One region of the Propionispora vibrioides genome, then DNA from elsewhere that is predicted to be linked to it. Evidence: riboswitches for the same ligand, from Rfam matches in the RefSeq annotation. Region 1 holds a riboswitch; each other region holds the start of a gene.
What was found. Region 1 has a riboswitch for S-adenosylmethionine ahead of BMW43_RS12945 (YezD family protein). Riboswitches for the same ligand answer to the same signal wherever they lie in the genome.

Region 1 (4,582 bases):
AGAGGGGTTTTTATTATGCCGGAAGGGATAATAAAAACAGGTCTGTTTAGCCGGAAAAAACGTAATCCGGCCGCCAGCATACTGTATAATTCTACCGGTTGCCCAACAGGGCAAACAAACAGCCCGGGCACCGGGGGCTCGGCCCTGAAACCAGTCTTAGTTACGATTTTAGTTAAATGGGGGATATTATGAAACTGAGTACAAAAATAGTTCATTGCGGCGTAGGGTCCGACCCGCGCACCGGTGCGATCAGCACACCAATTTATCAAAATGCCACCTTTCGGCATCCGGCGTTAGGGGAAAGCACCGGCTATGATTATTCCCGTTCCCAGAATCCAACCAGGGAAGCGGTTGAGAAGGCTATTACAGATCTGGAAGGCGGTGCTGCCGGCTATGTCTTTGCATCAGGCATGGCCGCTGTGACGGCGGTATTATTGTTATATAAACCGGGCAGTCATTTTATCGTTACCGAAGATTGTTATGGCGGTACCTATCGCGTGTTGGACCAGATTTTCGCCAATCTGGGTTTTACGGTGAGCTTCATTGACAGCAGCAACCTGACAGAAGTCCAGGAGTCAATTCAGAAAAATACGGCGGCCATTTTAATTGAAACACCGACCAATCCGCTGATGAAAATTGCCGATATCAAAGCGATTGCCTGTATGGCGGCGCAGCGTGATATTCATACGATTGTGGATAATACTTTCTTATCCCCCTATTTCCAACAGCCCTTACTTTTAGGCGCGGACCTTGTCATCCACAGTGGGACAAAATATTTGTCAGGCCACAATGATACCGTTTGTGGTGCCGTCGTTGCCCGCACTGCGGAGCTGGGGGAACGGATACGGTTCATCCAGAACTCGACCGGCAGCATTCTGGGACCGCAGGATAGCTGGCTGCTGCTGCGGGGCATTAAAACGCTGGCTTTGCGTATGGAAAAACACAGTGCCAATGCGCTTACCATTGCTAAATGGCTGCAAACCCAGCCACAGGTCAAACAAGTCTATTATCCTGGCCTGGAAGACCATCCGGGCAAAGCCATTCAGGATGCCCAGGCTTCTGGCTATGGTGGCATGCTTTCTTTTGATGTGGCCTGTCCTTCGCTGGTTCCACAGGTGCTGTCCCGGGTCCGGCTGATTCAGTTCGCCGAAAGTCTGGGCGGCGTGGAATCTTTGATTACCTTCCCGGCTGTTCAGACACACGCCGATGTGCCGCCCGAGGTTCGGGACCGGCTGGGGGTTTCCGATTGTCTTTTGCGGTTTTCCGTAGGGATTGAGGACGTGGAAGATCTAATTGAGGATTTGCAGCAGGCGTTGCATAATGAAGGATAATGGCCGGAAGAAATGGAGCACTAGGTAACCGCTGATTAAATGAACCTGTCGGGCTGGCGAGAGATTTTTTCGACTGGCAAGGAAGTAAAACCGCAGGAATAGCGGCCCCTATTGCAAGGTTTTGCTGCCGCAGCCAGGCGGAAAAAGATCCGTCAGGACGCGCAGGGTGAATTAATCAGTGGTTACCTAATGGCAAAAAAATCTTGACATTGCCTGTCATTGGTACTATCATGTAAGTAACAAGTTGGTTTGGATGGTAGGCTGATCAGAAAAACTGAAGGCCAAAGGAGATGCTTGCTGCAGCTTCTTTGGCCTTTTTTGTTTATGTGGCGTTTCCTGACCATACCAACAGCAGTTTATACGCCGGATCAAACTGAAAATTTGGTATAGGTCGTATTTGTTCGTGCATAACTATAACCTGGGCTTGATACATTATCATGTAAATTTAAAATATAAACGGGGGTATTTACTATGTCACGTATTGTTAAGAATTTGACCGAATTAATAGGTAACACTCCTCTACTGGAATTTGGCAACTATCGTAAGAACAAAGGGTATGAGGCAGCTGTTATTGCTAAATTGGAATATTTTAATCCTTTAGGCAGCGTTAAAGACCGGATCGGCTATGCCATGATCGCCGATGCGGAAGAAAAAGGCCTGCTTGACAAAGATACTTTGATTGTTGAGCCCACCAGCGGCAATACCGGTGTAGGGCTGGCTTTTGTCGCAGCAGCCAAGGGCTATAAATTGGTGCTGACCATGCCGGAAACCATGAGTATTGAAAGAAGAAAATTACTTAAGGCGTTGGGAGCCGAACTTGTTTTGACGCCGGGTGCGGAAGGCATGAAAGGGGCTATTAAAAAGGCCGAAGAAATTGTGGCGGAAAACCCGAAGGCCTTTATTCCCCAGCAGTTTAAAAATCCGGCCAATCCGGCTATTCACCGCAAGACTACGGCTGAAGAAATTTGGCGCGATACCGACGGCAAGGTTGATATTTTTGTCGGCGGCGTAGGCACGGGCGGTACCATTACCGGTGTTGGCGAAGTTTTGAAACAAAAAAATCCTAACATTAAAATTGTAGCGGTTGAACCGAAGGATTCGCCTGTTTTGTCGGGCGGCAAACCGGGTCCCCATAAAATCCAGGGTATCGGCGCCGGGTTCGTGCCGGACGTGTTCAATAAAGACGTCATTGATGAAATTATTCCGGTAAGCAATGAGGATGCTTTCGCCACCGGCCGGGAACTGGCCAGAACCGAAGGCCTGCTTGTCGGTATTTCCAGCGGTGCGGCAGCCTATGCAGCAACCCAACTGGCCTTGCGTCCGGAGAATAAAGGAAAGACCATTGTAGTGCTCTTGCCGGATACCGGTGAACGGTATCTGTCGACAAGTTTATTTGAAGAATAATAGTAGGCTCGGCTGATCGGACATGACGAAGGCTGGAGTTTGCACTGCGATGGCGCAAACTCCAGCCTTATTTCTATACCGGTGGCCGGCTCTCGCAGAGGGTTCTGTTTTTCCCTTTATTTAAGAACGGCTACCGGGAATGGCATGATCCAAACTTACCGGACATATACTACCTGTAAGCAGCTCAGCGTGCGCTGAGACAGAAAACTGGTCTGCTTGCTTGGCGGTAAATAGTTATTGACACTGTTATTACCCTATGATACTATTTCATATAAGTTGATAAAGTAGCTCTTATCCAGAGAGGTCGAGGGACTGGCCCGAAGAAACCCGGCAACCGGCAGCAATGCAGTGGTGCTAATTCCAGCAGGATAATTAATCCTGGCGATGAGAGGAAAGTATGACCCCAAACCCTTTCCTTGGAAAGGGTTTTCTTAGTTTCAACCCGGCCGATACAAACTGCTTATAGAGGTGTGAGCATGGCAAATACAAAAAAGAACGTAAGTGCGGTGCAGCAGGAAGTTGTGCCCCAGGCGGTTATGGACCAAATTGAAAAGGTTATTAATAGCACATTGCACGGTTCAGTTACCTTAATCGTCCAGGACTCCCGTATTATCCAGATTGAGCGGGTCGAGAAAATTAGATTATGCTGATACGATAAAGGCAATGGAAAAGATATAGTTAGCAGCGGGGGGAGGCGGCGAGGATTTATGCCTGCAAAAAAGGAAGCAGTTTCACAGGAGGCGGCCAATCAGGCTAAATCGCAGGCTTTGCGCAAACGGATCGCAGAGGCTGTGGACGGACTGAAATTTGGCCAGGTGGTCATTGTGATCAAGGACGGCAAGGTCACCCAGCTTGACCGGACCGAAAAACAGCGGTTTACCGGTGTTGAAGGGATTTATGGTGACGGAATATAACGATAAACCGATAAAATATTACAGGCGGCGGGGACTGGCCGAGACCGGGCAAAGACTGGTAAAAAAAGGCTTGACTTGCTGAGGGCTTCATGGTATTTTATAACAAAAGAAGATAGTGAATAAGCTGATCAGAAAGACTGAAGGCTAAGGAAACACCTCGAGTGCTTTCCTTGGCTTTTTTATTATCACAACAATATAGCGAATAGAGAGGGGTACATATTATGGCATTACCGGAAAACTTGAAATTTGACTCAGTGGCTGTCCACGGCGGACAAGAACCCGACCCAACCACAGGTTCCCGAGCAGTTCCGATTTATCAAACCACATCCTATAATTTTCGCGACAGCGAACATGGCGCCAATCTATTCGGTCTAAAGGAAGCGGGCAATATTTATACCCGTATCATGAATCCTACCACTGACGTATTTGAAAAACGGGTAGCGGCCTTGGAAGGCGGCGTTGGCGCCCTGGCCTTTGCTTCCGGTCATGCTGCTATCAGCGCGGCTATTTTCAACATTGCCCAGGCCGGTGATGAAATTATCAGCTCGTCAACGCTGTACGGCGGTACCTACAATATGTTTACCTACACCCTGCCTCGTTTGGGTATTAAGGTAATCTTAGTCGATCCCAGCGATCCGGAAAACTTCCGTAAGGCCATAACGCCGAAAACCAAGGCTATTTATGGTGAAACCATCGGCAACCCTAAAATTGACGTGTTTAATTTTAAAGCCGTAGCGGCTATTGCCCATGAAAATGGTATTCCCTTGATTATTGACAGTACCTTTGCCACGCCTTACCTGTCACGGCCGATTGAATTCGGCGCCGATATTGTTATTCACTCGGCTACCAAGTTTATTGGCGGTCATGGCAGTTCGATGGGCGGTATCGTGATTGACGGCGGTAAGTTCAACTGGGACAACGGCAAGTTCCCGC
Region 2 (4,582 bases), on a different contig from region 1:
ACCCCGGCGGTTGAGCAAAATAATAGCCTGTTCCTGCCGGCGCAGCGTATCGGCCAACAATTGCTGCAACGGTGCTGAAATGACACTGCGTCGTCCCTGGGCTAATTCCTCCCGCATGTCGACAATCCGTACATCCGGTAAGAGAGAATGATCGATTCTCTTATCCAGGGTAAGCAATACGTGCCTGCCCTGCTGAGCTGCGTAATAGGTTTCCAACGAAGGTGTCGCGCTGCCTAACAGCAGCACAGCTCCTTCCAATTCAGTCCGTTTAGCGGCCACTTGCCGGGTATGATAATGGGGCTGCTCTTCCTGCTTGTAAGTAAATTCGTGTTCTTCATCAATGACGATAATACCTAAACGGGTTACCGGGGAGAAGACTGCCGACCGGGCGCCAATCACAATACCGGCGCTTTCCTCTTGCAGACGCTGCCAGGCGTCATGCCGTTCCCCGATTGACAGCTTACTGTGCATTACCACCACATCTTCACCAAACCGCTCCTTAAACCGAGACACGATTTGGCTGGTCAAAGCAATCTCCGGCACCAGGACAATCGCCTGGCGATCTTGTTGCCGCACCGCGGCAACAGCTTCAATATATACTTGGGTTTTACCGCTTCCGGTGATTCCATGCAGCAAAAAAGAACGATATTGCTGCTCATCAATAGCAGGTATGATATGGTCAATGGTTTGCTGTTGCTCCGGTGTCAAACGGACAGTCTGCTGCCGGCGTCCCATGCCGGCATAGCTGTTGCGCAGCACCTGGTGCTTCACATTTTTCACCAGTCCGGCTTTTACCAGACGGTTAACCGTATCACGGGTAATCTGCCATGTACTTAGGTCACTATATTTTACTTCTTCTTTTTGCAGCAATAGAGCCAATAAGCGTTTTTGCGCCGGCTTACCGGCTAGCGTTTCCAGATAAGTCTCGGCCTCTTCCGGGGGAATTGCTAACCGTACACTGGTTGTAAACTGGGGCACCGCCCTCTTTTTCGCCGTCGTAGTGCGGACAATTAATTTATTAGCTAATAAATCGTTCAGTGCGGCCTCCGTATAATCACCGAAGATTTTTTTCAACTTTGACAGGACCACCTGTTCATGTGTTTTCAGATAGTCATAGACCGCTTGCGGCTGAAGCGGCAAGCGGGACAGTATTTGTTCCACGACCGCTTGCTCCAGGTCGGGAGTTATGCCGAACTGCTTTTCACTTTTTATGCCGGTTTTTCCCGGAATGAAAAGACGCATAGCCTCGGCTAAGGTACAAAGATAATGCTCGCTGATCCACTTGGCTGTTTGCAGCATGCTGTCACTAAACCAAGCTTGGCTGTCCAATACATCAATAATCGGTTTTACTTCATATTCAGACGAGGTTTCCTCTGACAGAGCGACAATAAAGCCTTCATAGGTTCTGCTCCCGAAAGGCACTACCACCCGCCAGCCGATATCAAGAAAATGCAACGTTTCCGGAATCGCATAGGAAAAAACTTTATCTATATTGCGGGCAGGTAAATTAACACACACTTGAGCTATGCGATTCATCAGTATCCCTTTCATACAAAGAGAGGACTTTACCAAGTCCTCTCCGAGATTTTAAAGCAGGCATATTTTCTATCGTGGTGATACTCTGATTCTTACAGACAGTTGCCGACCTACTGAGTTATCTGAGCAGCCTGGCGTAAAACTGCTGCCTTATCCGTCCGTTCCCAGGGTAAGTCAACATCGGTACGGCCAAAATGACCGTAAGCCGCCGTTTGGCGATAAATTGGCCGGCGTAAATCCAGGGTATTAATAATTCCTGCCGGACGAAGGTCAAAGTGTTTTTCAATCAATTTGACAATAACAGTCTCATCGATCTTAGCCGTGCCGAAGGTTTCCACCATAATAGAGACCGGATGGGCAATACCAATAGCATAAGCCAATTGAATTTCGCACTTATCGGCCAAACCGGCTGCCACCACATTTTTGGCTACATAGCGGGCTGCATACGCCGCGGAACGGTCTACCTTCGTGGGGTCCTTACCGGAAAAAGCGCCGCCGCCATGACGGGCCATCCCGCCGTAAGTATCAACGATGATCTTCCGTCCGGTTAAACCGGCGTCACCCTGGGGTCCGCCTACCACGAAACGGCCTGTCGGATTGATATAATATTTTGTTTCCCCATCCAGCAGATGATCGGGAACGATTGGTCTAATAACCTTTTCCAAAACATCCCGTTCAATCGTGGCGCCATCCACTTCCGGGCCATGTTGTGTAGAAATAACGATAGTGTCCACCCGCACCGGCTTACCATCTTCATATTCCACAGTAACCTGGGTTTTCCCATCAGGACGCAGATAATCGACTTCCCCGCTCTTACGGATGTCGGTTAACCTTTTGGCCAGTTTATGAGCTAAGGAAATCGGAAGAGGCATATATTCTTCCGTTTCGTTGGTTGCATAACCAAACATCATGCCCTGATCGCCGGCACCAATGGCATCAATATTGTCCATTTCACCTTTCTTTGCCTCCAGCGCCTTATCTACACCTAAAGCTATGTCCGGCGACTGTTCGTCGATGGATATGGATACACCGCAGGTATCTCCGTCAAACCCAAATTTGGCACGGGTATAACCAATATCTTTAATTGCTTCGCGGACAATCTTAGGAATCTCCACATAACATTTGGTTGTAATTTCACCGGCCACATGGACCTGCCCGGTAGTAACCAGCGTTTCACAGGCAACTCTCGCCGTCGGGTCCTGGGCAATAATCGCATCCAGAATACTGTCGGAAATCTGATCGGCAATCTTATCCGGATGTCCTTCCGTTACCGACTCTGACGTAAACAATACACGCTTTCCCATGCTAATACCTCCTTATAACAAACCAATAAAAAAACTCTCCAAAACGGGAGAGTAGCTACGTCACTCCCATCTTGTGTAAAACACAGGATTTGGCACCTTTTTAGTCTAGCTAACGGTTGCCGCAGTTTCATCGGGCCAGTCCCTCAACCTGCTCTTGATGAGTAAATCATATGTATTTTCAACAAAATAATTTTAAAATAGAAAAATAGAAAAAGCAACTATTTTTTTACTATTTGCTGAATTTTATCGAAAATGACATCGGCCAACTCCCGTTTCGTCATTTGAGCGATTTCCTCAATCCGTCCGTCCCGGTACAAAAGCTTCACGATATTCGTGTCTGCATTAAAGCCTGCGCCGGCCTGGGTAACATCGTTGGCAACAATCATATCCAGATTCTTTCTCATAAGTTTGTCGCCGGCATGCTCTAGCAGCGACTCCGTCTCAGCAGCAAAACCGATCAGAATCTGCTGGTTTTTACGTTGTCCCAGTTCCAATAAAATATCAGGATTTTTTTCCAGGACTAAAGTAAGCGTATCGCCGGCTTTTTTTATCTTTTGCAGCGCCACCTGCTGAGGTTTATAATCAGCTACAGCCGCCGCTTTAATAACAATATCCGCCACCTGGTACTCAGCCAAAACAGCCTGACGCATTTCTGCCGCCGTCTCCACAGGCACATAGGCTACACCCTCAGGCGGCTTCAATTTAGTGGGACCGGATATCAATGTCACTTGCGCGCCCCGTGCTTTTGCCGCTTCGGCCAGAGCATATCCCATTTTACCGCTGGAGCGATTACCGATATAGCGTACAGGATCTAAGGGTTCTCTGGTTCCTCCTGCCGTAACGATGACCTTTCTCCCGACCAAATCATTTTTTTCAACCGGATTTGCCGGGTTGGCAAGCTGCTTTTTCATAAAATCAACAATATAATCGACAATACAGGCCGGCTCAGGCAGCCTGCCCTGGCCTTCTACGCCGCAGGCCAGCATGCCGCTGGCCGGTTCGATAAAGGAATAGCCCAAAGCCGTAAGCTTGGCTATATTTTGCTGAACCAAAGGATTGTTGTACATATTGGTGTTCATAGCAGGTGCCATGATCACCGGCGCTTGCGTAGCCATAATGGTGGTAGAAAGCATATCATCCGCAATCCCATTGGCTACCTTGCCGATGATGTTCGCCGTGGCGGGCGCCACTACAAATAAATCAGCCGTGCTGGCTAACGCAATGTGTTCTACATTCCAGTGCTTGACTTCACTCCATAGATCAACAGCCACAGGGTTGCCGCTCAATTCCCGGAAGGTTAAGGGAGTCACAAACTCAGTGGCCGCTTTTGTCATGATCACATAGACGGTGGCACCGGCCTTTTTCAAACGGCTTACCAATTCAACGGCTTTATAGGCGGCTATACCTCCGCTCACTCCCACTACTATGTTTTTCCCGTCAATCATGGAGTGCCTCCTATTTTATGCCTGTTTTTGTTCTCTCATAGGAAATCTTGTCACTTGCGACTTCTTCCAGAGCAATGGTCACTTGTTTGTTGGATTTGCTGTCAACTAAAGCGTCTTCGCCGTCCATAATTTCACGGGCCCGTTTAGCCGCCAGCACCACCAGAGTGTATTTACTATCCACTTTACCTACCAAAACATCAAGTGAAGGATGAATCATCAGGTTTTCCCTCCGTTAGTATATTTACGATTCAGCTGTTTTACAGCAACACACGTCGTTAACCAACAGTGTATTGCGCT
Region 3 (4,582 bases), on a different contig from region 1:
ATTCAGAAGCCTTTTGAATAGCCTCCGTCAGTTTGCCGGTTTCCCAGCCCACATACCACTCACGAAAATCAGCGTCCAGTGAAATACCCTGCCGTTCCAATGCCAGCAATACCCGCTCTATTCCTAAGGCAAAGCCGGTGGATGGGCAGTCAACACCGAAGGAAGACACCATATTATCGTAGCGTCCGCCACCGCATAGCGGAAATCCCAGTCCGGGCGTATAGCCTTCAAATACCATGCCGGTATAGTATTCAAAATCCCGGATGATCCCTAAATCAAAATTGACATACTGCTCCACACCGTACCCTTTCAGCAGGCAGTAAATATCGGACAGGTTGTCTAGAGCGGCCCGGCTGACCGGATTCTTAACCATCGCGTAGGCTTGGTCCAGCAATTCTTCTTTGCCGTACAACAGCGGAATCTGCCGCAGCAAAGCCTGAACGTCAGAGCTTAGTCCGCTGGCCGTCAGAATTTCTCCCAGGCCGACCACATTACGATTTACCATACATTGCTTGACCTTTTGGCGCTGTTCGGCGGTCAGGCGGCTTTCTTCCATGATTCCGTTGATAAATTCCACCTGGCCAATATTAACCTGAAAGGTTTGCAAACCGGGATCCTTCATTGCCTGTACAGCCAAAGCAATAATTTCTGCGTCGGCCGCCGGTCCCGGAACGCCCAGCAGTTCTACTCCGGCCTGATAGAATTCACATTGCCGTCCGGCCTGCGCCTGCTCATAGCGAAATACATTGGTTAAATAGAATAAGCGGAGCGGCAAACTGTTTTCTTTAAGCCGGGTAGATGCCACCCTGGCAATGGGAGTAGTCATATCCGGGCGTAGCGCCAGAATGTGATTCTTTTTATCAAAAAACTTGAACATATTCTGCGTCATCTGCTCGTCACTGCCGGCAGACAAAGTTTCCAGATATTCAAAAGTGGGTGTGACCACCTCATCATAGCCCCACTTGGCAAATAATCCGGCCAGCGAACCTTCCACAATCCGTTTATATTTTGCTTCCCGCGGCAAAAAATCTCTGGTGCCGTAAGGAATTTGCGGTACAAATTCATTTGTCTTCATTAAATGGTTACACTCCGTTTCAACATAAATTCAATAAAAACTTACTCTTTTCCCTTTTCGTCAAGCCGCGAAAGAACAATGCCATATCCGTCGGCGCCGTAATTCAGGCAGCGTTTCACGCGGCTGATGGTTGCCGTACTGGCGCCTGTTCTTGCCACAATATCATCATAGGTCGACCCCAACTGCAACATCCGGGCAACCTCCAAGCGCTGCGCTAGAGACTTAAGTTCCCCAATGGTGGAAACATCTTCAAAAAACTGATAACACTCCTCTTCATCCTGCAACAGTAAAATAGCCTGAAACAGTTGATCAATCAACGGATCCTTTAGTTTAGGATTCACCGGCATGGCTAGTGTCACTCCTTATTTTTCCATACTGTATATCAATATATTATATATTCGTGCAGCTAAATAGATTTCCTTCTTTATTCCTTTTTTTCTTTACTCTGTGAAAACTTTATTAAAATGTCCGTTTAAGAAAGATATTATCCAAACAATCTTCTTGACACATACAAAAAACCATGATAGGATTTAAAAAATGAATGATATTATTTATCATCTAGAGTTGGCTGAGGGACTGGCCCAATGAAGCCGCGGCAACCATCCGGAAGGAACGGTGCCAATTCCTACAGGATTTTATCCTGGCAGATGAGAGAAGCCCAAGAGTATGTGCTGGTCTCTTCGCTGCGAAGAGATCTTTTTATTTGCGCGAAAGGAAGGAGCCCCATTGATTAGTTTAAACGGGATTGAAAAAGTATACCACAGTCAGTCCGGCCAAATTCATGCTTTACGAGGCATTAACCTGGAAGTCAAGGCTGGTGAAATTTTCGGAGTAATCGGTAAAAGCGGCGCCGGCAAAAGTACGCTGATCCGCTGCATCAACCGTCTAGAGCAGCCTACGGCCGGAACAGTGATCGTCGACGGTCAGGACATCACAAAGCTAACGGAAAACGAACTCAGGGAATCACGAAAAAAAATCGGCATGATTTTTCAGCATTTTAATTTACTCTCCTCCCGCACGGTTTTTGACAACATCGCTTTCCCCCTTGAATTGGCCGGCTACGCCAAACAGGATATTGAGGATACGGTAGTCCGTCTCTTAAAATTGGTCGGGTTATCGGACAAACGCGATCAATACCCTTCACAGTTAAGCGGCGGTCAAAAACAACGGGTAGGTATCGCCCGGGCTTTGGCCAACCGCCCCAAGGTATTACTTTGCGACGAGGCCACTTCGGCCCTTGACCCGCAAACTACCAAGTCCATTTTGGAATTATTAAAGGACATTAACCGGGAGCTTAAATTAACCATCGTCCTCATAACCCACGAAATGCATGTTATCAAAGAAATCTGCGACCAGGTGGCAGTTATGGAAAATGGTTTGATTATCGAGCAAGGACCTATTTTGGATATCTTTACCCAGCCCCAGGCAGCCATTACCCAGGAATTTATCGGCACCATCATGAATCACGATTTGCCGGATCATTTTAAAGATATGCCCCTTTCGCGGACACCGCTTCCCGACAGTAAACTGTTGCTGCGTCTTTCGTTTATTGGCGATGCTGCCGGCGAGCCAATCATTGCCGGGATGATCCGGCGCTTTGATATCGATGTAAGCATTCTTTACGGAAATATGGATCATATCAGAAATGTCTCCTTCGGTACATTAATTGTTGAATTATCAGGCAACCAGGATGCTATCCATAGGGCGCTTGAATATACCAAGGCACACGAAGTGGGAAGCGAGGTGATCGGCTATGTCCCAAGACATGCTTATGCTGCTGTTTGAAGCCCTGCTTGACACAACCTATATGGTTGCTGTTTCCACATTGATTTCCACCCTGCTCGGTATACCGCTTGGTGTTATCCTGGTTGTTACCGATAAGCGAGGCATCCTGGAAAGTCTGTACATCAACCGTGTTTTAGGCAGTATTGTAAACGCAGCCCGTTCTACTCCCTTTATCATTTTAATGGTGGCCATCATTCCCTTAACCCGCTTATTAACAGGCACCTCTATCGGCACCAATGCAGCTATCGTTCCATTAAGTCTGGCGGCCATTCCCTTTGTCGGCCGGGTTGTGGAGTCGGCTCTGAAAGAGGTTGATTACGGGGTGGTTGAAGCCGCGCAGGCCATGGGAGCCTCTCCATTTGAAATCATCCGCAAAGTATTGATACCGGAATCGCTTCCTTCTATTATATTAGGGATCACCTTAACCATCATCAACTTGATCGGTTACTCGGCCATGGCCGGTGCGATCGGCGGCGGCGGTCTGGGCGATTTGGCAATCCGCTATGGTTATCAGCGGTTCCGCGCCGATATTATGCTGGCCACGGTAGCCATTCTAATTGCTCAGGTCCAAATCGTTCAATCCTGCGGTGACTATCTGGCCCGCAGAGTAAACAAAAGGTAAGTGCTATTCGTTTTCCAAGCAAGACCATATATCTATTATTTTTTAGGAGGATTCATTATGAAAAAACTGGTTTTACTCATGGTTTCCCTATTAGCATTGACGGTTCTTTTCGCTGGCTGCGGCAGTAATGATAAAAAAGAACCCAATGCCACTGCTGCCAAAACGGTGTTAAAGGTAGCAGCTACCCCCGTACCGCATGCTGAAATTCTGCAGGTGGTTAAACCCATACTGGCAAAAGAAGGCATCGACCTTCAAATTGTGGAAATGAACGACTATGTCCGTCCGAACATTGCCGTTGCCGAGAAAGAACTGGACGCCAATTTCTTTCAACATACGCCTTATCTGAACAAATTTGCCGCAGAGCATAATTTGCAATTAAGCAATATTGCCGGCGTACATATTGAACCGATGGGCATCTACTCCAAAAAAGTAAAAGCGCTGACCGAAGTTGCCGCTGGCTCGCAGGTAGCGATTCCCAACGACCCCACCAATGGTGGCCGGGCACTGGTTTTATTGGAAAAAGCCGGTCTGCTGAAACTGAAACAGGGAGTCGGCATTAACGCAACTGTAGGCGATATTGTTGAAAATCCTAAAAATCTAAAAGTAACCGAGCTGGAAGCGCCTCAACTGCCCCGCGCTTTGGACGATGTAGCCATTGCCGTCATCAATACCAACTATGCTTTGGAAGCAAAGCTGGTGCCGACCAAAGACGCTCTGTTTATTGAACAGAATGACTCGCCGTTTGTCAACATTTTAGTAGTTCGCAAAGGTGATGAGAATCGTCCGGAAATTCAGAAACTGGCCAAAGCCTTAACGTCTGATGAAGTGAAGAAATTCATCAACGACAAATATCAGGGAGCTGTTGTTCCCGCCTTCTAGGACTTGTTAAACCGTATACGTAAAAGACAACCCGGAGAAATTCTCCGGGTTGTCTTTTTGCTTAGCCCCAGGAAACGAAGAGGGAAAGTCTCCGCCAACAAGACGGAGCACTTTCCCTCTTTCTTATCCCGCTCTTTATAAGGTTTTCGGACGCTTCCGCCGGAATAGCCGCAAAAAAAGATTCCGCAGCGAAGCAAGAAAAGAGTGTTTTTCAAAAAACA

Region 2: another riboswitch for S-adenosylmethionine. It lies ahead of metK (methionine adenosyltransferase); the one in region 1 lies ahead of BMW43_RS12945 (YezD family protein).
Region 3: another riboswitch for S-adenosylmethionine. It lies ahead of BMW43_RS07050 (methionine ABC transporter ATP-binding protein); the one in region 1 lies ahead of BMW43_RS12945 (YezD family protein).

The regions. Positions count from the first base shown of each region.
Region 1 is NZ_FODY01000016.1:17,824-22,405, reverse strand. Features, by position in the region: gene BMW43_RS12955 (trans-sulfuration enzyme family protein) at 189-1,331, shown strand; gene cysK (cysteine synthase A) at 1,803-2,735, shown strand; SAM riboswitch class I at 3,024-3,126, shown strand; gene BMW43_RS12945 (YezD family protein) at 3,212-3,385, shown strand; gene BMW43_RS12940 (YezD family protein) at 3,443-3,649, shown strand; gene BMW43_RS12935 (homocysteine synthase) at 3,871-4,582, shown strand, end outside.
Region 2 is NZ_FODY01000001.1:145,785-150,366, forward strand. Features, by position in the region: gene priA (primosomal protein N') at 1-1,536, opposite strand, end outside; gene metK (methionine adenosyltransferase) at 1,647-2,840, opposite strand; SAM riboswitch class I at 2,904-3,004, opposite strand; gene coaBC (bifunctional phosphopantothenoylcysteine decarboxylase/phosphopantothenate--cysteine ligase CoaBC) at 3,059-4,285, opposite strand; gene rpoZ (DNA-directed RNA polymerase subunit omega) at 4,296-4,502, opposite strand; gene gmk (guanylate kinase) at 4,527-4,582, opposite strand, start outside.
Region 3 is NZ_FODY01000006.1:84,154-88,735, forward strand. Features, by position in the region: gene hisZ (ATP phosphoribosyltransferase regulatory subunit) at 1-1,075, opposite strand, end outside; gene BMW43_RS07045 (YerC/YecD family TrpR-related protein) at 1,117-1,422, opposite strand; SAM riboswitch class I at 1,627-1,729, shown strand; gene BMW43_RS07050 (methionine ABC transporter ATP-binding protein) at 1,802-2,860, shown strand; gene BMW43_RS07055 (methionine ABC transporter permease) at 2,829-3,482, shown strand; gene BMW43_RS07060 (MetQ/NlpA family ABC transporter substrate-binding protein) at 3,540-4,361, shown strand; gene BMW43_RS07065 (efflux RND transporter permease subunit) at 4,497-4,582, opposite strand, start outside.